DNA from 2 places in the Variovorax rhizosphaerae genome. Region 1 is predicted to be linked to the other one. Evidence: riboswitches for the same ligand, from Rfam matches in the RefSeq annotation. Region 1 holds a riboswitch; the other holds the start of a gene.
What was found. A riboswitch is a leader RNA that binds a small molecule or an ion and turns the genes downstream of it on or off. The one in region 1 is predicted to bind glycine.
Positions count from the first base shown of each region.

Region 2: another riboswitch for glycine. It lies ahead of gcvT (glycine cleavage system aminomethyltransferase GcvT); the one in region 1 lies ahead of WKW82_RS10675 (D-amino acid dehydrogenase).

Region 1 is NZ_JBBKZT010000004.1:310,949-322,250, forward strand. Features, by position in the region: gene WKW82_RS10640 (malate/lactate/ureidoglycolate dehydrogenase) at 1-862, opposite strand, end outside; gene WKW82_RS10645 (SMP-30/gluconolactonase/LRE family protein) at 869-1,801, opposite strand; gene WKW82_RS10650 (UxaA family hydrolase) at 1,866-3,392, opposite strand; gene WKW82_RS10655 (FadR/GntR family transcriptional regulator) at 3,490-4,197, opposite strand; gene WKW82_RS10660 (SDR family oxidoreductase) at 4,377-5,111, shown strand; gene WKW82_RS10665 (SDR family NAD(P)-dependent oxidoreductase) at 5,108-5,863, shown strand; gene WKW82_RS10670 (fumarylacetoacetate hydrolase family protein) at 5,923-6,774, shown strand; gene WKW82_RS10675 (D-amino acid dehydrogenase) at 6,933-8,204, opposite strand; glycine riboswitch at 8,232-8,340, opposite strand; glycine riboswitch at 8,344-8,444, opposite strand; gene WKW82_RS10680 (hypothetical protein) at 8,447-8,650, opposite strand; gene WKW82_RS10685 (TetR/AcrR family transcriptional regulator) at 8,816-9,493, shown strand; gene WKW82_RS10690 (acyl-CoA dehydrogenase C-terminal domain-containing protein) at 9,538-11,302, shown strand, end outside.
Region 2 is NZ_JBBKZT010000005.1:153,115-164,416, forward strand. Features, by position in the region: gene gcvP (aminomethyl-transferring glycine dehydrogenase) at 1-2,326, opposite strand, end outside; gene gcvH (glycine cleavage system protein GcvH) at 2,430-2,804, opposite strand; gene gcvT (glycine cleavage system aminomethyltransferase GcvT) at 2,844-4,019, opposite strand; glycine riboswitch at 4,065-4,167, opposite strand; glycine riboswitch at 4,188-4,273, opposite strand; gene WKW82_RS12215 (TRAP transporter large permease) at 4,298-5,590, opposite strand; gene WKW82_RS12220 (TRAP transporter small permease) at 5,601-6,113, opposite strand; gene WKW82_RS12225 (TRAP transporter substrate-binding protein) at 6,195-7,166, opposite strand; gene denD (D-erythronate dehydrogenase) at 7,218-8,228, opposite strand; gene WKW82_RS12235 (electron transfer flavoprotein-ubiquinone oxidoreductase) at 8,365-10,065, opposite strand; gene WKW82_RS12240 (SDR family oxidoreductase) at 10,204-10,986, shown strand; gene WKW82_RS12245 (DMT family transporter) at 11,145-11,302, shown strand, end outside.

The sequences.
Region 1 (11,302 bases):
AGGTCGCTTGCGTGCCCAGTTTCGAAGGATCGATCAGCACCGTCAGCATGCCGTTCAGCACGGTGCGTGCGGTGTCGGCCGGGCGGTGCCAGGTGCCGCCGCCGGTGAGCGCGCCGCCGAGCAGCTCGCAGGCCATCGCCATGCCGTAGCCCTTGTGCTCGCCGAAGGTCATCAGCGCGCCGAACAGCCCATTGCTTTGCGGCACGACCACCACGCCGGGGTCGTTGGTCGGCTCGCCCTTTTCGTCGATGAGGTAGCCATCTGGCACGCGCACGCCCTTGTTGTGGGCGACGCGCATCTTGCCCTGCGCGACGCGGCTGGTCGCGAAGTCGAGCAGGAAGGGCTCCGCGCCCGCGAGCGGAATGCCGATGCAGCACGGGTTGGTCCCGAAGCGCCCATCGCCGCCGCCCCAGGGCGCCACGACCGGCCGCGACAGCACGTTGACGAAGTGCATCGACACCAGTCCCTGCGCCGTCGCCATCTCCGCGAAGTGCCCGATGCGCCCGAGGTGGTGCGCGCTGGCCAGCGTGAAGATGCAACTGCCGTGCTGCTTCGCTCGCGCGATGCCCAGTTCCATCGCCTGCACGCCGACGATCTGGCCGAAGCCATGCTGGCCGTCGAGCGACATCATGGTGCCGATATCGATGTTGACCTTGACCGACGCATTCGGCGTGAGGCCGCCTTCGGCGATGGCGTCGGTGTAGCGCGGCAGCATGCCGACGCCGTGCGAGTCATGGCCGCTGAGGTTGGCCAGCACCAGGTTGTCCGCGACCTGTTGCGCTTCGGCGGGCGAGCTGCCGGCCGCTTTCAGGATGTTGGCGCAATGGGTGCGCAGGACGGCGGCTGCAAGGGTTTGGGGCATGGGGATTCAGAGTCCTCTGGCGTTCAGGTAGATGGAATACAGCGAGGTGGTCGCGGTGATGAAAAGACGGTTGCGGCTGACGCCGCCGAAGCAGACGTTCGACACGACCTCGGGCACGAGGATCTTGCCGATCAGCGTGCCATCCGGGTCGTAGGCATGCACGCCATCGGCCGCGCTGGTCCAGAGGCGGCCCTTGGTGTCGATGCGGAAGCCGTCGAACAGGCCGTTGGTGCAGTCGGCGAACAGCGTGCTGGCGCCGAGGCTCTTGCCGTCGGCATTCACCTTGAAGCGGCGGATGTGTTTGGGCGCGGCATCGTCGTGGCTGGCGCCGGTGTCGGCGATGTAGAGCTCCGATTCGTCGGGGGAGAAGGCGAGGCCGTTGGGCTTGACGAAGTCGTCGGCCACCTTCTCGACCGCACCTGTCGACGGATCGATGCGGTAGACGTAGCAGCCGGCCACCTCCTGCTCAGCTGCGAGGCCCTCGTAGTCCGACAGGATGCCGTAGCTCGGGTCGGTGAACCAGATGCCGCCGTCGGAATGCACGACCACGTCGTTCGGTGAGTTGAGCCGCTTGCCCTGGTAGTGCGAGGCCACGACGGTCTGCGTGCCGTCGGGCTCGTTGCGCACCACGCGCCGGCCCAGGTGCTCGCAGCTGATGAGGCGGCCCTGCTTGTCGACCGTGTTGCCGTTGGTGTTGTTCGAAGGCTGGCGCCACAGGCCGACGGTGTTGTTGAGTTCGTCGTACCGCATCATGCGGTTGTTCGGAATGTCCGACCACACCAGCGTGCGATGCGCCGCGAACCAGGCCGGGCCCTCGCACCAGCGCCCGCCGGTCCACAGCCGCACGAGGCGTTCGGGGCCGGGGATGCAGGTGTTGAAGCGCGGGTCCAGGCGCTCGAAGCCCGTTCCGTCGAGGATGCCGAAAGCTGTGGTGGCCATTCAATGTCTCCTTCTTCGTGTGAGGTTGAGTTGAAAGATCGGGGGCGACCATGGCCCCCGCGCGCTACATCACGGCGCCGACTTGCCAGGGCACGAACTCGTTCTGCCCGTAGCCGTGCTTCTCGCTCTTGCTGTGCTCGCCCGATGCGGTTGCAAGCACCAACCGGAAGATGCGCTCGCCCATCTCCTGGATCGATGCGGTGCCGTCGACGATCTCGCCGCAGTTGATGTCCATGTCTTCCTCCTGCCGCTTCCACAGCGTGGAGTTGGTCGCGAGCTTGAGCGAAGGCGAGGGCGCGCAGCCATACGCCGAGCCGCGGCCGGTGGTGAAGCAGATCATGTTGGCGCCGCCGGCCACCTGGCCCGTGGCGCTGACCGGGTCGTAGCCGGGCGTGTCCATGTAGACGAAACCGTGCGCCGTGACGGGTTCGGCGTATTCGTAGACCGCCTCGAGGTTGCTGGTGCCACCTTTGGCGACCGCGCCGAGCGACTTTTCCAGGATGGTGGTGAGCCCGCCCGCCTTGTTGCCGGGCGAGGGGTTGTTGTTCATCTCGCCGTCGTTGATGGCCGTGTAGTGCTCCCACCAGGCGATGCGGTCGACCAGCTTCTGGCCGACCTCGCGCTTGACGGCGCGACGCGTGAGCAAATGCTCGGCGCCGTAGACCTCGGGCGTTTCGCTGAGGATGGCGGTGCCGCCATGCGCGACCAGCAAGTCCACCGCATGGCCCAGCGCCGGGTTCGCGCTGATGCCCGAGTAGCCATCCGACCCGCCGCATTGCAGCCCGATCGTGATGTGCGCTGCGCTGCACGGCTCGCGCTTGACCGCATTGGCGCGCGGCAGCATCTCGTTGATGAGCGCGATGCCTTTCTCGACCGTCTTGCGCGTGCCGCCCGTGTCCTGGATGTTGAAGGTGCGGAAGTTCTCGCCTTCCGACAGCGACCCCGTCGCCAGCCAGGCATTGATCTGGTTCGCCTCGCAGCCCAGGCCCACCACCAGCACGGCGGCGAAGTTGGGATGCGTCGCATAGCCCGTGAGCGTGCGTTCCAGGATCTGCATGCCGAAGCCTTCCGTGTCCATGCCGCAGCCCGTGCCGTGCGTGAGCGCGACGATGCCATCGACGTTGGGATACGCCGCCAGCGCGGAAGGGTTGGTCTTGCGCGAGAAGTGGTCGGAGATCGCGCGCGCCGCGGTGGCCGAGCAGTTCACGCTGGTCAGCACGCCGATGTAGTTGCGAGTGGCGACGCGGCCATCGGCGCGCTTGATGCCGAGGAAGGTCGCTTCGCGCAGCGGCTGCACGGGCTTCACGTCGGCACCGAACGCGTAGTCACGCTCGAAGTGGCCCTTGTCGGGTCCCATGTTCAGGTTCTGCGTGTGCACATGCTCTCCGGCCGCGATCGGCTTGCTCGCAAAGCCGATGATCTGGTTGTAGCGGCGCACCGGTTCGCCCGTGGCGATGTCGCGCATCGCGACCTTGTGGCCGGCGGGGATCAGGCCGCGCACCGCAACGCCTTCGACGGTGGTGCCGCCCACGAGCTGCGCGCGGGCGATGACGACATCGTCGGCGGGATGGAGTCGGATAAAGGGGTTCATCGTGTTTTCTTCTGTGAGGGCAGGGCGTGATGTCGCGGGGTCAGGAAAGCATTCTTCGGCAAGCGCATTACCAATGAGGGCGCACTGGTAATGAGGGTCAGGCCGCCTTGGCCTTGCGCCAGCTTGCGCTGTAACGTTGATGGGATTTGTCCATGTGCGCATGCATCGCGGCACGCGCGGCATCGGGGTCGCGCGCGACGATCGCGTCCACGATGGCATCGTGCTCCGTGATCGCATGGCGCCATGACACGGCGTTCTCGAAGTAGCCGCCGAGCCGCGTGAACAACGGGCCGTAGCGCGAGTCCCAGAAGCTCTGCACCGTCTCGACCAGTACCGCGTTGCCGCTGGCCTCGACGATGGCGACGTGGAAGGCGCGGTCGCCTTCCAGCGGCATCTCGCTCTGGTCGGCCTGCGCGCGCATGTTGTCGACGGCGCGCCGCATGGCCTCGAAGTCGCGCTTCTTGCCGTGCATCGCTGCCAGTGCAGCCGTTTCGCCCTCGACCACGCGCCGCGCGCGGATGAGTTCGAGCGGGCCCCACTCGGTGACTTCCACGGCAGGGCTGGAGCGCTTCGAACGATCGAGCACATAGACGCCCGAGCCGGTACGCACCTCGACCCAGCCCTCCACCTCCAGTGCGATCAGCGCCTCGCGCACGGAGGGCCGGCTCACGCCCAACTCGCGCGCCAGGTCGCGCTCCGCCGGCAGCCGCGCGCCGGGCGCGAACTCACCCTTGGCAATGAGTGCGCGCAGCTGGTCGGCGATCTGCCGGTACAGGCGCTTGGGTTCGATGGATTGCAGAGGCACGGGGATGCGCGTAAGGTCGCGGGGCGTTTCAGCCGCGATGTTAAGGGTTGTCCTGAATTGGACAAGTGGTAAGGCCAATTCAGAATACGATTCCCGCCGCGCCGCGGCCATCGGGCGAAACCCTCGGCGGCCGCACTCCCCTCGGCATATCGCCATCTCATTCCAATCCAGGAGACAGCATGCGACTCAAAGGCAAGACGGCCCTCATCACAGCGGCCGGGCAGGGCATCGGCCGTGCCACCGCGTTGGCCATGGCCGCCGAAGGCGCGCAGGTGTGGGCGACCGACGTCAACCCGAAGTTGCTGGAGGCCTATGCCGGCACGGCCAACGTGCAGACCGCCGTGCTCGACGTGCTCGACAAGGGCTCGATCCAGGCGCTGGTCGCGCGCATGCCTGCCGTGGACGTGCTGTTCAATTGCGCGGGCGTGGTGCACAACGGCCCGATCCTCGAGGCCACCGACGCCGACCTGGAGTTCGCCTTCAACCTCAATGTGCGCGCGCAGTTCTGGACGATCCAGGCCGTGCTGCCGCGCATGCTCGCAGCGGGTGCGGGCAGCATCATCAACATGGCCAGCGTCTGCTCCAGCATCAAGGGGCTGCCGAACCGCAACGTCTATGGGACAACCAAGGCCGCGGTGCTGGGGCTGACCAAGAGCGTCGCCGCGGACTACGTGGCGCAGGGCATCCGTTGCAACGCGGTGTGCCCGGGCACCGTCGATACGCCTTCGCTCGGCGAGCGCATCAATGCCAACGAAGACCCGGTGGCCGCACGCAAGGCCTTCATTGCGCGGCAGCCGATGGGCCGCCTGGCGCAGGCCGAGGAGATCGCGCCGGTGGTGGTGTTCCTCGCGAGCGACGAGGCCGTGTTTGCGACCGGCCAAGCCTTCTCGGTCGACGGCGGCATCACGATATGAACCGCCTCGATTTCGAGGGCCGCCACGCGGTCATCACGGGCGGTGCGACAGGCCTCGGCTTTGCCATCGCGCAGCGGCTGCTCGATTCGGGCGGCAGCGTCACGCTGTGGGACCGCGACCTGGCTGCAGCGGAAGCGGCGGCGCAGCGGCTCGGCGCGAATGCCAAGGCCATCGCGGTCGACGTGTCCGACGCAGCCGGCGTGGCCAAGGCCGTGCAAGCCACGCTCGCGTTGCGCGATGCGGGCGGCGTGGTCGATGCGCTCGTCAACTCGGCAGGCATCACCGGGCCCAACACCAGTGTCGACAACTACCCCGTCGATGCCTGGCGCCAGGTCATCAACGTCAACCTCACCGGCACCTTCCTTTGCTGCCGCGAGTGGGTGCCGCATCTGCGCGAACGTCCCTGGGCGCGCATCGTGAACATCGCATCGGTGGCCGGCAAGGAGGGCAATCCGAATGCCAGCGCCTACAGCGCCAGCAAGGCCGGTGTGATCGCGCTGACCAAGTCGCTCGGCAAGGAACTCTCCGGCACCGGCGTGCGCGTGAACAGCGTAACGCCGGCGGCCGTGAAGACGGCCATCTTCGACCAGATGTCGAAGGAGCACATCGCCTTCATGCTGTCGAAGATTCCGATGGGCCGCTTCGGCACGCCCGAGGAAATCGCGTCGATGGTGGCCTGGCTCTGCACCGAGGACTGCGCGTTCTCGACGGGCGCGACCTTCGACCTGTCGGGCGGTCGCGCTACCTACTGAATCGCGGCGCACGCGCGCGCTGACTACACTTCCCATCCCTCTCTGAAAGGACTTTCGACATGAAACTCGTGCGCTACGGCAAACCCGGCAAGGAAAAGCCCGGCCTGATCGACGACAACGGCCAGTTGCGTGACCTCAGCGCCGTGGTCCCGGACCTGGGCGGCGCCCAGCTCGACGACAAGGTGCTCGCCAAGATCCGCAAGATCAAGACCGACAAGTTGCCGCTGGTCCGTGGCAAGCCGCGCCTGGGTTGCCCGGTGGCGAACACCAGCAAGTTCATCGCCATCGGCCTGAACTACGCCGACCACGCGGCCGAGTCCGGCATGCCGATTCCAGGGGAGCCGGTGGTGTTCACCAAGGCCGTGAGCTGCATCCAGGGTCCGAACGATCCGGTGATGCTGCCCAAGGGGTCGGTCAAGAGCGACTGGGAAGTCGAACTGGGCGTGGTCATCGGCAAGCGCGCACGCTGGGTGTCGCAGAAGGAAGCGCTCGATTTCGTCGCGGGCTATGTGCTGATCAACGACGTGAGCGAGCGCGAATGGCAGCTTGAGCACGGCCTGACCTGGGACAAGGGCAAGGGCTTCGATACCTTCGGCCCGATCGGCCCGTGGCTGGTCACGCGCGATGAAGTGCCGAACCCGCAAAAGCTCGGCATGTGGCTCGACGTCAATGGCCAGCGCATGCAGACCGGCAACACGAAGACCATGATCTTCAACGTCGCCAAGCTGGTGAGCTATGTGAGCCAACTCAACACGTTGGAACCCGGCGACATCATCACCACCGGCACGCCGCCGGGCGTCGGCATGGGCATCAAGCCCGCGCCCGTGTTCCTGAAGAAGGGCGACGTGATGACGCTGGGCATCGATGGGCTGGGTGAGCAGCGCCAGGAAGTGGTGCCGTTCAAGCTTTGAACGAGTAGAAATCGGGAACCTGACGCAGAGGACGCGAAGGTTCCGCGAAGGACGCGAAAGGAATCCAGAAAACTTCTTCTGGGTTCTTTCGCGTCCTTTGCGTTTCTTCGCGACCGTCGCGTACGGTCAAGCCCGCATTCGCCTGCTTGCAAATGCGCTCAGTGCTGAAAGGCGAAATCAACCTCGGGCGCCAAGCCGCTCACGATGTGCGCGATCGACTTGCCGGAACCGCAGGCATGCGTCCAGCCCAACGTTCCATGCCCTGTGTTGAGGAAGAAGTTCGGCAGCTTGGTCTTGCCGATCATCGGCACGTTGCTCGGCGTGGCCGGGCGCAGGCCGGTCCAGAACTGGGCCTTGGTCGTGTCGCCCGCACCTGGAAACAGTTGCTCCACGCGTCGCACGATCGCCTCGCAACGGATGCGGTTCAGGTCGCGGTCGTAGCCGTTGAGTTCGGCGGTGCCGGCGATCCGCATGCGGTCGCCGCGGCCGTCCTCTGACGTGTAGCGCGAGAACACCAGTTTGAATTCGTCGTCCGTCAGCGAAACCTGGTAGGCCTTCGATGCGTCCTTCACAGGCAGCGTGACCGAGTAGCCCTTGGCCGGGTAGATCGGCAATTCAATGCCCAGCGGCTTGGCATAGATCGGGCTCAGCGAGCCCATCGCCATCACGTATGCATCGGCCTGCAGGCGCTGGAAGCGGCCTTCGATGTCGGTGGCCTCCACGTGCTCGACTCTGCCGCCGGCCTCGCGGATCGCGGTCACCGTGTGGCTCATCAGGAATTTCACGCCGGACGCTTCGCAGAGCTTGACCAGCTCACGCGCGAAGCGGTTCGCATCGCCTGATTCGTCTTCGGCGGTGTAGGTGGCGCCGGCCAGTTGCGGCCGGATGTGGGCCAGCGCCGGTTCGAGCTTCACCGCTTCGTCGGCAGAGATGACGAGGCGCTCGCAACCCAGCGCGCGCATCTGCTCGGCCGGCTTCAAGGCGCCGTCGAACTCCTTCTGCGTCGTGTAGAAGTGCAGGATGCCTTGGGTGCGCTGGTCGTAGCCAAGGCCGGTTTCGCTGCGCAGCGCCTGCAGCATGCTGCGGCTGTAGGTGCCCAGGCGCACGATCTGCTCGATGTTGTGCTTCGTCCGTGCCGGCGTGCATTCACGCAGGAACTGCAGGCCCCACATCCATTGGCGCATGTCGGCGCGGATGCGGAACAAGAGCGGTGCGTCTTCCTTGCCCAGCCATTGCAGCACCTTGATCGGTGCGCTCGGGTTGGCCCAGGGTTCGGCATGGCTGACGGAGATCTGGCCGCCGTTGGCAAAGCTGGTCTCTGCCGCCGGTGTGGCCTGGCGGTCGACCACGGTGACTTCATGGCCGAGTTTCTGGAGGTAATAGGCCGAGGTGACGCCGAGCAAGCCGGCGCCCAACACGATCACGCGCATGGGAGGTCCTTTGAAATGATTTCAAAAGCCGCTCCCCCTGTCCTTGTTACCTGAGAGTTTCGACCGCCGCGCCCGCGGGGGTGTTGCTCCTTCGGTGCATCGGGCGTGTGCCCGATGGCTCTCCAGACGGCGATATCGATGGGTGCAGTACATGACCCGGTGAGGGGTCGACCTGAGCGTTCATGGGAGTTTGCGCCTTCGGTGGAGCGGCCTGGCCGCTCGCTCTCCTGCAGCCGCGAATTCTAGGGTGGCCGGTCCGGATCTCCAAAGGGAAACGTTGCAAGCCCTGACGTTTCGACACGGATGTGGCCTTGCAGCACCACATGGGCGAACCCGGCATCACCGGACTGCAGGGCCTTCGCGAAATCGACCGGACCGAGGCCCGGCGCGTGACGCCGGTAGTCATTGCACTTCTGCCGCAGGCGCGACGACGGCACGTTGGGCATCGCGGGCGAGGCAGCTTCAGCAACGCACCGCCGGGTCGCGGGGGTGTCGTCGAAACCTGCCGACCCGCGCAATAGTCCACCAAATGACGGGGGCTTTGCGCTTCTGTCTTGATTGGTTTGGCTGCAAAATAGCACGACCGTTCGTTTTATTGAATTCAACAATCCATGTCCGCCACCGCCGTGTCCGCGAAAGCCTCGCGAACCGCCCAGAAGGGCCAGCAGACCAAGGCCGCCATCGTCGATGCGGCGCTCAACCTTGCCGCCCAGATCGGTCTCGAAGGCCTGTCGATCGGCGCCGTGGCCGAACTCACGCAGATGAGCAAGTCGGGCGTCTTCGCCCACTTCGGCTCGCGCGAGGAACTGCAGATCTCGGTCGTCCGCGAGTACCACGCCCGCTTCGAGCAGGAGGTGTTCTACGCCGCCATGCCGGCACCGCGCGGCCTGCCGCGGCTGTGCGCCATGTTCGACAACTGGATGAAGCGCACCTCGGTCGAGATCGATTCGGGCTGCATCTACATCAGCGGCGCTACCGAATTCGACGACCGCCCAGGGCCCGTGCGCGATGCGCTGGTCGAGTCGGTCAGCATCTGGCAGGCGGCCATGTTCCGTGCCGTGCAACAGGCCACGGCCGAAGGCCACTTCCGCCCCGACATCGACGAGCGCCAGATCGCCTTCGAGATCCATGGACTGATCCTCGCGTCGCACTATGAAGCGCGCTTCCTGCACACACCCGGTTCCATCGAGCGAGCGCGCAAGGGCTTCGAAAACATCATCAACCGCTTTGCGACCCCATCAGCACCGCGGCTCTCCCTCACGCAGCCGTCGCCCACGCGCCAAGGCTGATTCCCTTTTCCTTTACCAATAAACCTGCTCAGGAGCTTTCGCACATGCCTTCCTACACCCCGCCGCTGCGTGACATGCAATTCGTGCTGCATGAAGTCTTCCATGTCGCCGACGAATTCAAGGCCATCCCCAAGCATGCCGATACCGACGTCGACACGATCAACGCGGTCATCGAGGAAGCCGGCAAGTTCGCTGCCGAAGTGACCTTCCCGCTGAACATCTCCGGCGACGAAGAGGGTTGCACGCTCGACAAGTCCACGCACGAAGTCACAGCGCCCAAGGGCTTCAAGGAGGCGTATGCGCAGTTCGTCGAAGGCGGCTGGCCGGCGCTGTCGTGCAGCCCCGAGTTCGGCGGCCAAGGCCTGCCCTACGTGCTGAACCAGTGCTTGTACGAGATGCTCAACAGCGCGAACCAGGCCTGGACCATGTACCCCGGCCTCTCGCACGGCGCGTACGAAGCACTCCAAGCCCACGGCACGGACGACCAGAAGAAGACCTACCTGCCCAAGCTCACCAGCGGCGAATGGACCGGCACCATGTGCCTGACCGAGCCGCATTGCGGCACCGACCTGGGCATGCTGCGCACCAAGGCAGAGCCCCAAGCCGACGGCACCTACAAGATCACCGGCAACAAGATCTTCATCTCGGCCGGCGAACACGACATGGCCGAGAACATCATCCACCTGGTGCTCGCGCGCCTGCCGGACGCGCCCAAGGGCAGCAAGGGCATCAGCCTGTTCGCGGTGCCGAAGTTCAACGTCAAGGCCGACGGTTCGCTGGGCGATCGCAACCCGATCTTCTGTGCCGGCCTCGAACACAAGATGGGCATCCACGGCAATGCGACGGCGCAGATCGCCATCGACGGCGCCATCGGCACCATGGTCGGCGAACCCAACAAGGGCCTGGCCGCGATGTTCGTGATGATGAACGCCGCCCGCCTGGGCGTGGGCAACCAATCGCTCGGCCTGACCGAAGTGGCCTACCAGAACGCGCTGGCCTATGCCAAGGACCGCATCCAGATGCGTTCGCTCTCCGGCGTGAAGGCCAAGGACAAGGATGCCGATCCGATCATCGTGCACCCCGATGTCCGCAAGATGCTGATGACCGCCAAGGCCTACGCCGAAGGTGGCCGCGCGCTGCAGGTCTTCTGCACGCTGCTGCTCGACAAGGAACACCACCACCCCGACGAGAAGGTGCGCAAGGACTCCGGCGAACTCGTCGCGCTGCTGACGCCGATCGTCAAGGCCTTCATCACCGACAACGGCCACATCGCGACCAACGCCTGCATGCAGGTCTACGGCGGCCACGGCTTCATCAAGGAATGGGGCATGGAGCAGTACGTGCGCGACAACCGCATCAACATGATCTACGAAGGCACGAACACCGTGCAGTCGCTGGACCTGCTGGGCCGCAAGGTGCTGTCGAACAACGGCGCGTCGCTGAAGAAGTTCGGCAAGCTGATCGGCGCGCTGGTCGCGGAAGAAGGCGTCAACGAGAAGATGAGCGAGTTCATCACGCCCATCGCCGTGCTCGGTGAACAACTGACCAAGCTGACGACCGAAGTGGGCTTCAAGGGCTTCCAGAACCCCGACGAAGTGGGCGCTGCCGCGGTGGACTACCTGCGCGTGGCCGGCCACCTCGTGTTCGGCTACCTGTTCGCCCGCATGGCGCAAGTGGCGCTGCGCGAGATCGCGGCCGGCAACACCGACCCGTTCTACGTCGGCAAGCTGCAGACCGCACGCTTCTACTTCGCCAAGCTGTTCACCGAGACCGCCACGCTGATGCGCAACGCGCGCACCGGCAGCAAGG
Region 2 (11,302 bases), on a different contig from region 1:
TCATGCGGCAGTACATCCAGCTGATCGGCAGCACGGCCGCGTTGCCCAGGGGCGCGGCGGACACCGCGCCCGGGCCTTGCGATGCGATGCCGGCCGTCGCATGGCCGGGCAGGAAGGGCACGAGGTCTTCCACCACGCACACCGGGCCGACGCCCGGTCCGCCGCCGCCGTGCGGGATGCAGAAGGTCTTGTGCAGGTTCAGGTGGCTCACGTCGCCGCCGAACTCGCCGGGTGCGGCCACGCCGACGAGCGCGTTCATGTTGGCGCCGTCGACATACACGCGCCCGCCGTGCGAATGCACGAGTTCGCACAGCGCCTTCACGCCGGTCTCGAACACGCCGTGCGTGCTGGGGTAGGTGATCATCACCGCGGCGAGGTTGGCGCTGTGCTTCTCGCAGGCGCGCTTGAGGTCGTCGAGGTCGACGTTGCCTTGCGCATCGCAGGCGGTCACGACGACCTGCATGCCGACCATCTGTGCACTGGCCGGGTTGGTGCCGTGCGCCGACGACGGGATCAGGCAGATGTTGCGCTGACCTTCGCCGCGCGAGGCGTGGAAGGCCTTGATGGCCAGCAGCCCGGCGTACTCGCCTTGCGACCCGGCGTTGGGCTGGAGGCTGATGCCGGCATAGCCCGTGGCTTCGCAGAGCCAGTCGCGCAGTTGCTGGTCGAGTTCGGTATAGCCCTCGCGCTGGTCGGCGGGCGCGAACGGATGGATGTTCGCGAACTCGGGCCAGGTGATCGGGATCATCTCGCTCGTCGCATTGAGCTTCATCGTGCAACTGCCCAGCGGGATCATGCTGCGGTCCAGCGCGACGTCCTTGTCGCTGAGGCTGCGGATGTAGCGCAGCATGCCGGTCTCGCTCTTGTGCGTGTTGAAGACCGGGTGGGTGAGGAAGTTGCTGCTGCGACGCAGTTCGTCTGGGATGCGCGGCGTGACGCCTTCGGCCAGCAGCTCGAAGTGCGGCAGGTGCGCGTCCTTCGGCGCGAACAGGGCCCACAGATCTTCCACGTCGGCATAGGTGCTGGTCTCGTCCAGCGAGAGGCCGAGATGGCCTTGCAGCCGGCAGCGCAGGTTGATGTTGGCGGCTGCGGCGCGGTCGAGGATGGCCTGGGTGTCGTCGCCGGTCTGAATGGTCAGCGAATCGAAGGCGGTGGTGTTGGACAGCACGCGGCCCATTTCCTCGAGGCCCTCGGCGAGGATGGCCGTCAACGCGGCCACGCGCTGCGCGATGCGGAGCAGGCCCTGGGGACCGTGGTAGACCGCGTACATGCTGGCGATCACCGCCGGCAAGACCTGCGCGGTGCAGATGTTCGAGGTGGCCTTCTCGCGGCGGATGTGCTGCTCGCGCGTCTGCAGCGCGAGCCGATAGGCGGGCGCGCCGTGCACGTCGACGCTGACGCCCACCAGCCGGCCCGGCAGCGAGCGCTTGAACTCGTCGCGGCAGGCGAGGTAGGCCGCGTGCGGGCCGCCGTTGCACAGCGGCATGCCGAAGCGCTGGGTGGTGCCGCAGACGATGTCGGCGTCCCATTCGCCGGGCGGCGCGAGCAGCGTGAGCGCCAGCAGGTCGGCGGCGACGCACAGTGCGGCGTGGTTGGCATGCGCATGGCCGGCCAGCGGGCGCAGGTCATGCACCTGGCCGGTAGTGCCGGGGTACTGGGCCAGCACGCCGAAGAAATCGCCGCTCGCCATGAGGTGCGGCAGGGTTTCGGTCGCGGTGCTGACCTTGATCTCGATGCCCAGCGGCGCGGCGCGGGTCTTGATGACTTCGATGGTCTGCGGATGGCAGTCGCCGGCCACCAGGAACACATTGCTCTTGCTCTTGACGCTGCGACGGGCGAGCGTCATGGCCTCGGCGGCGGCGGTGGCTTCGTCGAGCATCGAGGCATTGGCGATGGCCATGCCCGTGAGGTCGCAGACCATGGTCTGGAAGTTGAGCAGCGCCTCCATGCGGCCCTGCGAGATCTCGGCCTGGTAGGGCGTGTAGGCGGTGTACCAAGCCGGGTTCTCCAGGATGTTGCGCAGGATCACGCCGGGCGTGTGCGTGCCGTAGTAACCCTGCCCGATGAAGTTGCGCGCCACCTTGTTCTTGCTGGCGATGGCCTTCAGCTCGGCCAGCGCGGCGGCCTCGGTGATGGCGGGCGGCAAGTCCATCGGATGCGAGCGGCGGATGGCCGGCGGCACGATGCCGTCGATCAGTTCCGCGCGCGTGGCATGCCCGATGACGGGCAGCATGCGCGCCTCGTCGGCGGGCTCGATGCCGATGTGGCGCGCGACGAATTCTTCGGCATTTTCGAGTTGGCGCAGGGAGGGCAGGGCGTTGGGCATGGCGTGTTCTGTCTAGGAGGAGGATGAATGCGGAAAGAGGTTGCGGAGGACGCGCGGGTCGCGTCCTTCACGTACGACCCGGTCCGCATTCAGCGGCGTTGGATCAAGCCTCGGCCGAAAACTTGTCGTAGGCCGTCGAATCCATCAGCGCATCCAGTTGCGCTGGGTCGCTGAGCTTGACCTTGAAGAACCAGCCGGCGGCCAGCGGGTCGGTGTTGGCCAGCGACGGGTCGGCGCGCAAAGCCTCGTTCACCTCGGTGACTTCGCCCGACACGGGCATGAACACATCAGCCGCGGCCTTGACGGACTCCACCACGCCGGCCACTTCGCCTTGCGCGTAGTCCTGGCCGACCTGCGGCAGGTCGACGAACACCACGTCGCCCAGCGCATCCTGCGCGTGCACGGTGATGCCGACGGTGACGGTGTCGGCGCCGGTGGATTGGACCCACTCGTGGTCCTTGGTGTACTTGACGGTCATGAATGCTCCTGGAAAAAAGTCTGACGAAAACTGGATGAATCAGCCGCGGAAATAACGGGTCGGCACGAAAGGCATGGTGGTCACTTCCATCGGCACGGGCTTGCCGCGCACGATGGCCTGGATGCGGGTACCCGGCTCGGAGAAGGCCGTGGCCACGTAGGCCATCGCGATCGGGCGGTCGGCCGTCGGGCCGAGCAGGCCGCTGGTCACCTTGCCGATGGGATGGCCTTCGAAGGACTGCAGTTCGCTGCCGTCGCGTACGGGCACGCGCTCCAGTGCGACGAGGCCGACGCGCTTGCGCGTGAGCGTCTTCTGGTCGACATGGCCGGCCAGGTCGCCGGCAACGGCCAACTGCGTCAGGATCTTGTCGGCGCCCGGGAAGCCGCCGGCGCGCGCACCGCCGGTGCGGCGCACCTTCTGCATCGCCCAGTTGAGCGAGGCTTCGACTGGTGTGGTGCTGGTGTCTATGTCGTTGCCGTAGAGGCAGAGGCCGGCTTCCAGGCGCAGCGAATTGCGGGCGCCGAGGCCGATGGGCTTCACCTCGGGTTGCGCCAGCAGCAGGCGGGCGAGGGCGTCGGCGTCGCTGGCGGCGACCGAGATCTCGAAGCCGTCTTCGCCGGTGTAGCCGCTGCGGGTCACGAAAGCCGGGATCGCGCCGATCTGCACCGCGCCGCCGGTCATGAACACGTAGCGCTCGACGCCGGGCGACAGGCGCGCCAATGTGCCCGCGGCCTGCGGGCCTTGCAACGCCAGCAACGCATGGTCGGGCAGCGGCTGGACCGAGCAGCGTCCGCCGATCCTGGCCGTGATGTGCGCGATGTCAGCCGCCTTGCAGGCCCCGTTCACGATCACGAAGATCGAGTCGTTGCCTTCGTTGAAGAACATCAGGTCGTCGAGGATGCCGCCGTTGTCATCCAGCAGCAGGCCGTAGCGCTGCTTGCCGGGCGCGAGGCCGATCACGTCGACCGGCATCAGCGTCTCGAAGGCGGCGGCGGCATCCGGGCCGACGAGCCGCAACTGGCCCATGTGCGAGATGTCGAACAGGCCCGCGGCTTCGCGCGTGTGCTTGTGCTCTGCCATCAGGCCGCTCGGGTATTGCACCGGCATCGAATAGCCGGCGAAGGGGACCATGCGACCGCCCAGTTCGACGTGCAGGTCGTGCAGCGGGGTCTTGAGCAGCGTGGTGTCGGAAGCAGTGTCGGGAGAGGAGGCCATGGGGCTTTCCAGTGGGGCAGTCGAGTTCCATGACGCAAGCCATGGGCCACCCCTGCTGTCCGCTTTACCTGAGAGATTCGCCCCACGATCGGGGTTTGCTCCTTCGGTGGGCCGCGTGCTTCCGCGACCTCTCTCCAGCAAGGAAACGCCCGTGTGACCGGGCGCCTTGTCAGTCCTTTTGCCTGAGCGTTCGGACCCATGCTTTTGGGGCCCTGCGCCTTCGGCGGCCCCGTCTGGCGGGGCGCTCTCCTGACCCCGCGAGTGTAGCGGTTCGCGGCCTATTTGAAGCCGAGCGCGTGCGGCATCCAGGTGCTCAGCGCGGGCACGAAAGTCAGCAGCACCAGCACCGCGCCGTGTGCCCACAGGAAGGGCACCAGTTCGCGCACCAGTTGCGACATCGGCACCTTGGAGACGTTGCAGGTCACGAACAGCAGGCCGCCCACCGGCGGGGTGATCATCCCCAGCGTCAGGTTGTAGATCACGATCATCGCGAAGTGCACCGGGTCCACGCCCAGCTTCATCGCCACCGGCGCGAGGATCGGCGCCAGCACCATCACGCCCGGCAGCGGCTCGATGAAGATGCCGAACAGCAGCAGGAACACGTTGACGATGATCAGGAACATCCACGGCGAGAGGTTCATGCTCACCAGCCACTCGGCCATCTGCTGCGGAATGCCCTCGATCGTCAGGATCCAGGCGAAAGAGGCCGACAGGCCGATGATGATCAGCACCGAGGCCGACAGCAGCGCCGAGCGTTCCAGGATGTTCGGCAGCGCCTTCCATTCCAGCGTGCGATAGACGAACTTGCCGCACACCAGCGCGTAGAACACGGCCACGACGGAGGCCTCGGTCGGCGTGAACCAGCCGGCGCGCATGCCGCCGAGGATCACCACCGGCAGCAGGATCGCCGGCAGCGCCTTCCAGGTGGTCAGCAGGATCTCGCGCAGCGGCGGCGTCTCGCCATCGCCCTTGTAGTTGCGCTTCTTCGAGACGTAGAAGTTGACGATGCACATCGCCACCGCGATCAGGATGCCCGGCAGGATGCCGGCCACGAACAGCGTGCCGACCGAGACGGATTCGTCCTGCAGCGCATAGATGATCATGATGATCGACGGCGGAATGATCGGCCCGACGATCGCGGTCGACGCGGTCAGCGCCGCGGCGTACGAGCGGTCGTAGCCGGCCTTGTCCATCATCTTGATCAGCATCGATCCGGGGCCCGCGGCATCGGCCAGCGCGGAGCCGGAGATCCCGGAGAAGAAGGTCAGCGACACCACGTTGGTGTAGCCCAGCCCGCCGCGCCGGTGCCCGACGAACTGCCCCGCGAAGCGCAGCAGCACCTCGGTCAGCGAGCCGCCGCTCATGAGTTCGGCGGCCAGGATGAAGAAGGGCACCGCCATCAGCGGAAAGCTGTCGATGCCGGTGAAGGTCTCCTTCAGCAGCACGAGCAGCGGATAGCTCTCGGCGAGGATCAGCGTGGCCGCGGTGGCCAGGCCGAGCGCGAAGGCCACGGGCACGCCGATCGCGAGAAAAATGCAGGCGGAAACGATGAGAACGATGCTGGCATCCATGTCGTTCTCCCTACAGCGACGCGCTGGCGTTGGCGTCGAAATGCTCGTCGGACGCGAACTCCCTGCGCAGCACATACGGCTTCACCACGAACAGGAAGTGCACGATCAGCAGCACGCCGCCGATCAGCATCGCGCTGTAGATGTAGGCGAACGGAATCTGCGTGACGGCCGTGAGCTGGAACATGGTGCGCTGCATGTAGAGCCAGCCGTACCAGACCATGAAGCCGAAGAAGGCGAACAGCAGCGCCGCGACGACCATGCGCACCGCGATCGCGCCCGCGCGCGGCAGCGCGTCCTGCAGGTTCTCGACCGCGATGTGGCCGCCGTAGCGCAGCACCGGCCCGGCGCCCAGGAAGGTGAGCCAGATCATCATGTGGCGCGACACCTCCTCGGCCCATTCCAGAGACTGGTTGGTAAGGTAGCGCAGCGCCACGTTGGTGAAGATGATGACCGACATCGCGGCCAGCAGGAGGATCAGGGCCCAGCGGTTGGCCGCGAGGAAGTAGCGCTCGAAAGCTTGCACGGGTGGAATCTCGTTGGGTCTTTGAAAAGCGAACCGCCCGGCACCTCGCGGGCCGGGCGGTGATCGGGGAGCCGCGGGGGCTTACTTGACGTCGGAGATCTTCTTGATGTTGTCGGCGCCGAATTCCTTGGCATAGCCGACATAGGCAGGCTTCAGCGCCTCGCGGAAGGCGGCGCCGTCGACGGTCTTGGTGACCTTCATGCCGTCCTTCTCGAGCTGGGCGATGCCGTTGTTCTCGTCGTCGTTGACCTTCTTGCGCTGGGCCACGGAGGCCTTTTGCGCAGCGTCGACGAACACCTTCTTGTCGGCATCCGACAGCTTGTTCCAGACCTTGGGTGACAGCAGCAGCAGCGCCGGCGAGTAGACGTGGCCGGTCAGCGACAAGTGCTTCTGCACCTGCGAGAACTTGGCCGACAGGATGACGGGGATCGGGTTCTCCTGGCCATCGACCGTGCCTTGCTGCAGCGCGCCGAACAGTTCGGGGAAGGCCATCGGCGTCGGCAGGATGCCGAAGGTGCGGTAGCCGTCCATGTGCACCTTGTTTTCCATCGTGCGCATCTTCAGGCCGGCGGCATCCGTGGGCTTGACGATGTCGCGCTTGCTGTTCGTCATGTGGCGGAAGCCGTTCTCGGTCCAGGCCAGCGCGATGATGCCCTTGCTCGGGAACTTGGTCAGGATGTCCTGGCCGATCGGGCCGTCCATCACCTTGCGCGCATGGTCGTAGTCGCGGAACAGGAAGGGGATGTCGACGATCTTGACCTCGGGCACGAAGTTGCCGACCGGGCCGGTGGAGGTGTTCAGCAGGTCCTGCGTGCCGAGCTGGATCGCCTCGATCTGCTCGCGTTCACCGCCGAGTGCCGAGTTGGCGAAGTGCTGGCACTTGTAGCGGCCTTGCGTGCCCTTCTCGATCTCGTCGCAGAACACCGTCGAGCCCACGCCGTAATGCGATTCCTTGGACGTGGCGTAGCCGATCTTCAGCGTGGTGGTCTGTGCGAACGCGCCCGCGCTGAGGGCGAGCGAAAGGCAGGCGGCGGCGATGTGGCCGAATTTCATGAAGTCTCCGTTGGGGGATAGGTTTGCACAGAGTGTGCAAAAAACCGTCAACTATGCCGCAAGTGGTAGCGTTACCGCGTCGGGATTTTCACGGACGTAGTCGCGCAGGATGGCATCGATGCTCTCGTCGGCGAACAGGCCCAGGTCGCGTGCGCGCACCCATTCGAAGCGGCCGGGCCAGCCGGTGATGATCTCGGTGATGGTGCGGTCGGGCCGCATGTCGAGCAGGTCGGTGGCGGCGGAGCCGCCGATGCGGTGCAGCGCCTGGACCATCTCGTCCACGCTGACACACAGGGATGGGAGGTTGACGGCGGTGCGCGGCCCCCATTTGGCGTGCGGCGCGGTCGCGGCGCAGATCAGCCCCTCGATGGTGCGTGCGGGCGATGAAAGCGCCACCATCGTCTCTGGCGGCACCGGGCAGCGCGAGGGGAAGCCGGCCAGCGGCTCGCGGAACATGCCGCTGAGGAAGCTCGACGCGGCGCCGTTCGGCTGGCCCGGCCGCACCGCCACGGTCATGAGGCGCACGCTGCGGGCGTGGATGTAGCCCTTGCGCCCATAGTCGGCCATCAACTGCTCGCCGACGTACTTCTGGGTGCCATAGCTGGTCTGCGGCGTGGGCAGCGTGTCGTCCTCGATCACGTAGGGCAGCGGCGCGCCGTACACGGCCAGGGAGCTTGCATAGACGACCAGGGGCCGGGTGTGCTGCGCACGGCAAGCCTCCAGCAGGGCGTAGGTCGCGAGGAAATTGCTGCGCATGCCGAGTTCGAAGTCGGCCTCGGACTCGCCGCTCACGGCCGACGCGAGGTGGAAGACCACCGCTGTTTCCGGTGGAAGGGCCCGCTGCGGACTGTCCGGTGCCAGCAGCTCGCACAGGTCGCCGACGATGACGTTCACCTTGGGATGGTCCAACAGGTCGTCCGGCGGTTGCACGCGGTCGACCAGCGTGATCGTGCCGATGCGATGCTCCTTGCCGCCGCCCACGCCGATGCCGCCCCTGGCCAGGAGCCTGCGCGCCAGCCTGGCCCCCAGAAAACCCGCACCGCCGGTGATCACAATTTGCATCCGATGTTCTCCTGTCCTTGCAGCTTAGGACGTTGTCATAACGCATCGCCTCCGTCCTGGGAAGCAGGAAACACGCCGATACAAAATGTAAACAAAAAACGCGCCTCGAGGGCGCGTTCCGGCGGGAGGTAGGGAATTACATACCCACGTAGTTCGGTCCGCCTCCGCCTTCCGGCGTAACCCAGACGATGTTCTGGGTCGGATCCTTGATGTCGCAGGTCTTGCAGTGCACGCAGTTCTGCGCGTTGATCTGCAGGCGCTGCTTGCCGGCATCGCCGTCGGGCACGAACTCGTACACGCCAGCCGGGCAGTAGCGCGATTCTGGGCCGGCGAACTTGGCCAGGTTGACGTTGACCGGCACCGACGCGTCCTTCAGCGTCAGGTGGGCCGGCTGGTGCTCTTCATGGTTGGTGTTGCTGATGAACACGCTCGAGAGCCGGTCGAAGGTGAGCTTGCCGTCCGGCTTCGGGTAGACGATGGGCTCGCATTCGGACGCCGGCTTGAGCGCTAGGTGGTCAGGCTTGTCGCGGTGCAGGGTCCATGGGATATGGCCCTTGAGCGCAAATTGCTCGATGCCGTTCATGAGCGTCGCGATACCAAGACCCTTCTTGAACCAGCTCTTGAAGTTGCGCGCCTTGTACAGCTCCTTGTAGAGCCAGCTCTTCTCGAAGGCGGCCGGATAGGCGGAGAGTTCATCGTGCTGGCGGCCGGCCTGCAGCGCGGCGTAGGCGGCTTCGGCGGCGAGCATGCCGGTCTTGATCGCGGCATGGCTGCCCTTGATACGGCTCACGTTGAGGTAGCCGGCGTCGCAGCCGACCAGCGCGCCACCCGGGAAGATCGTCTTGGGCAGCGACATCAGGCCGCCGGCCGTGATGGCGCGGGCGCCGTAGCCGATGCGCTTGGCCGGCTTGATGCCGTGCGCTTCATCGCCTTCGAGGTACCAGCGGATGTTCGGATGCGTCTTCCAGCGCTGCATCTCCTCGAAGGGGCTGAGGTACGGGTTGCTGTAGTCGAGGCCGGTGATGAAGCCCAGCGTGACCTTGTTGTCCTCCATGTGATAGAGGAAGGCGCCGCCGTAGGTGTCGCTCTTCATGGGCCAGCCGGCCGTGTGCAGCACGAAGCCGGGCTGGTGCCGCTTGGGATCGATCTCCCAGACTTCCTTGACGCCGAGGCCATAGGCCTGCGGGTCCTTGCCGGCGTCGAGCTTGAACTTGGCGATGAGCTGGCGGCCGAGGTGGCCGCGCGCGCCTTCCGCAAAGATCGTGTACTTGCCGTGCAATTCCATGCCGAGCTGGAAGTTCTCGGTCGGTTCGCCGTCCTTGCCGACGCCCATGTTGCCGGTGGCGACGCCGCGCACCGAGCCGTCTTCGTTGTAGAGCACTTCAGCGGCAGGGAAGCCGGGGAAGATCTCGACGCCGAGGTTCTCGGCCTGCTGGGCCAGCCACTTGGTGAAGTTGCCCAGGCTGATGATGTAGTTGCCGTGGTTGTTGAAGCACTCCGGCAGGAAGAAGTTGGGGGTGCGGTAGCCGGTCTTCTCGCTGAGGAAGACCATCGCGTCGTCGGTGACGGGCTGGTTCAGCGGTGCCCCGAGTTCGGCCCAGTCGGGCAGCAGTTCATTGAGCGCACGCGGGTCCATGATGGCGCCCGACAGGATGTGCGCACCCGGCTCGGAGCCCTTCTCGAGCACCACGACGGAGACTTCCGTGTTGTTCTTGGCGGCCAGCTGCTTCAGGCGGATCGCGGTGGACAGGCCCGCGGGGCCGCCACCGACTACGACGACGTCGTACTCCATGGCTTCGCGGGGGCCGAACTGGGCGAGGATTTCGTCTTGGGTCATGGGGTCTGGCCGATAATGTTTTTTGGTTGCAGGGGAGCGGGGGGATGCGCGGCATTTTATGCGGCACATGGTCTCGTCCCCTGTCATTCGGTGATACCCCATGGGTGTCGCCCGCGAGACGCACGAGGGACTCCCGCCATGACATACAGCATCGATCTCGCAGGCCGCGTGGCCTTCGTCACGGGCGCGTCGAGCGGGCTCGGCGCGCAATTCGCCAAGACGCTCTCGCGCGCTGGCGCCGCGGTGGTGCTGGCCAGCCGCCGCATCGAGAAGCTCAAGGAACTGCGCGCCCGCATCGAAGGCGAGGGCGGCGATGCGCATGTGGTCGAACTCGACGTGACCGATCGGCAGAGCATCAAGGCGGCGGTGGCGCGCGCCGAGACCGAGGTCGGCTCCATCGACATCCTCGTCAACAACTCGGGCGTCAGCAACACGCGGCGCCTCGTCGACGTGGACGAGGAGGACTACGACTTCATCTTCGACACCAATGCCAAGGGCTCCTTCTTCGTGGCGCAGGAAGTGGCCAGGCGCATGATCCAGCGCGCCCGTGGCGCGGCGCCGGGCACCTACACGGGTGGCCGCATCATCAACATCGCATCGATGGCGGGGCTCAAGGTGCTGCCGCAGATCGGCGTGTATTGCATGAGCAAGGCGGCGGTGGTGCAGATGACGCGGGCCATGGCGCTGGAGTGGGGGCGCTTCGGCATCAACGTGAACGCGCTGTGCCCCGGCTATATCGAGACCGAGATCAACCAGCACCACTGGGGTACCGATGGCGGGCAGAAGCTCGTCGGGATGCTGCCGCGCAAGCGCGTGGGCAAGCCGGAGGACCTGGATGGGCTGGTGGTGCTGTTGTCGAGTGCGCAGAGCCATTTCGTGAACGGCGCTGTCATCGCTGCCGACGACGGGTTCGCGCTGTAGATGTTGCTCTCCCCCAGGATCCGCGCACTTCATGTCGCTCCTCCAACCCCCTCACCGGGGGCAACGCCAGCGGCCCGGCGAAGCCGCTTCTGCGGTGTTCGTGGAAGGGATGCGTCTCGCATGAAGTTTCCGGGCTGCGTTTGTTGAAGTCTTCTGCGATGACGGGCATCGTCGCCGGCCTGGCGGCGGGTGCGCTGTGGGGCCTGGTGTTCGTGGCGCCGCGCATGGTCGGCAACTTCGGCATGGTCGACATCGCGGCGGCGCGCTTCGTGGTGTTCGGCGTGGTGTCGGCACTGATGCTGTTCACGCGGCCGGC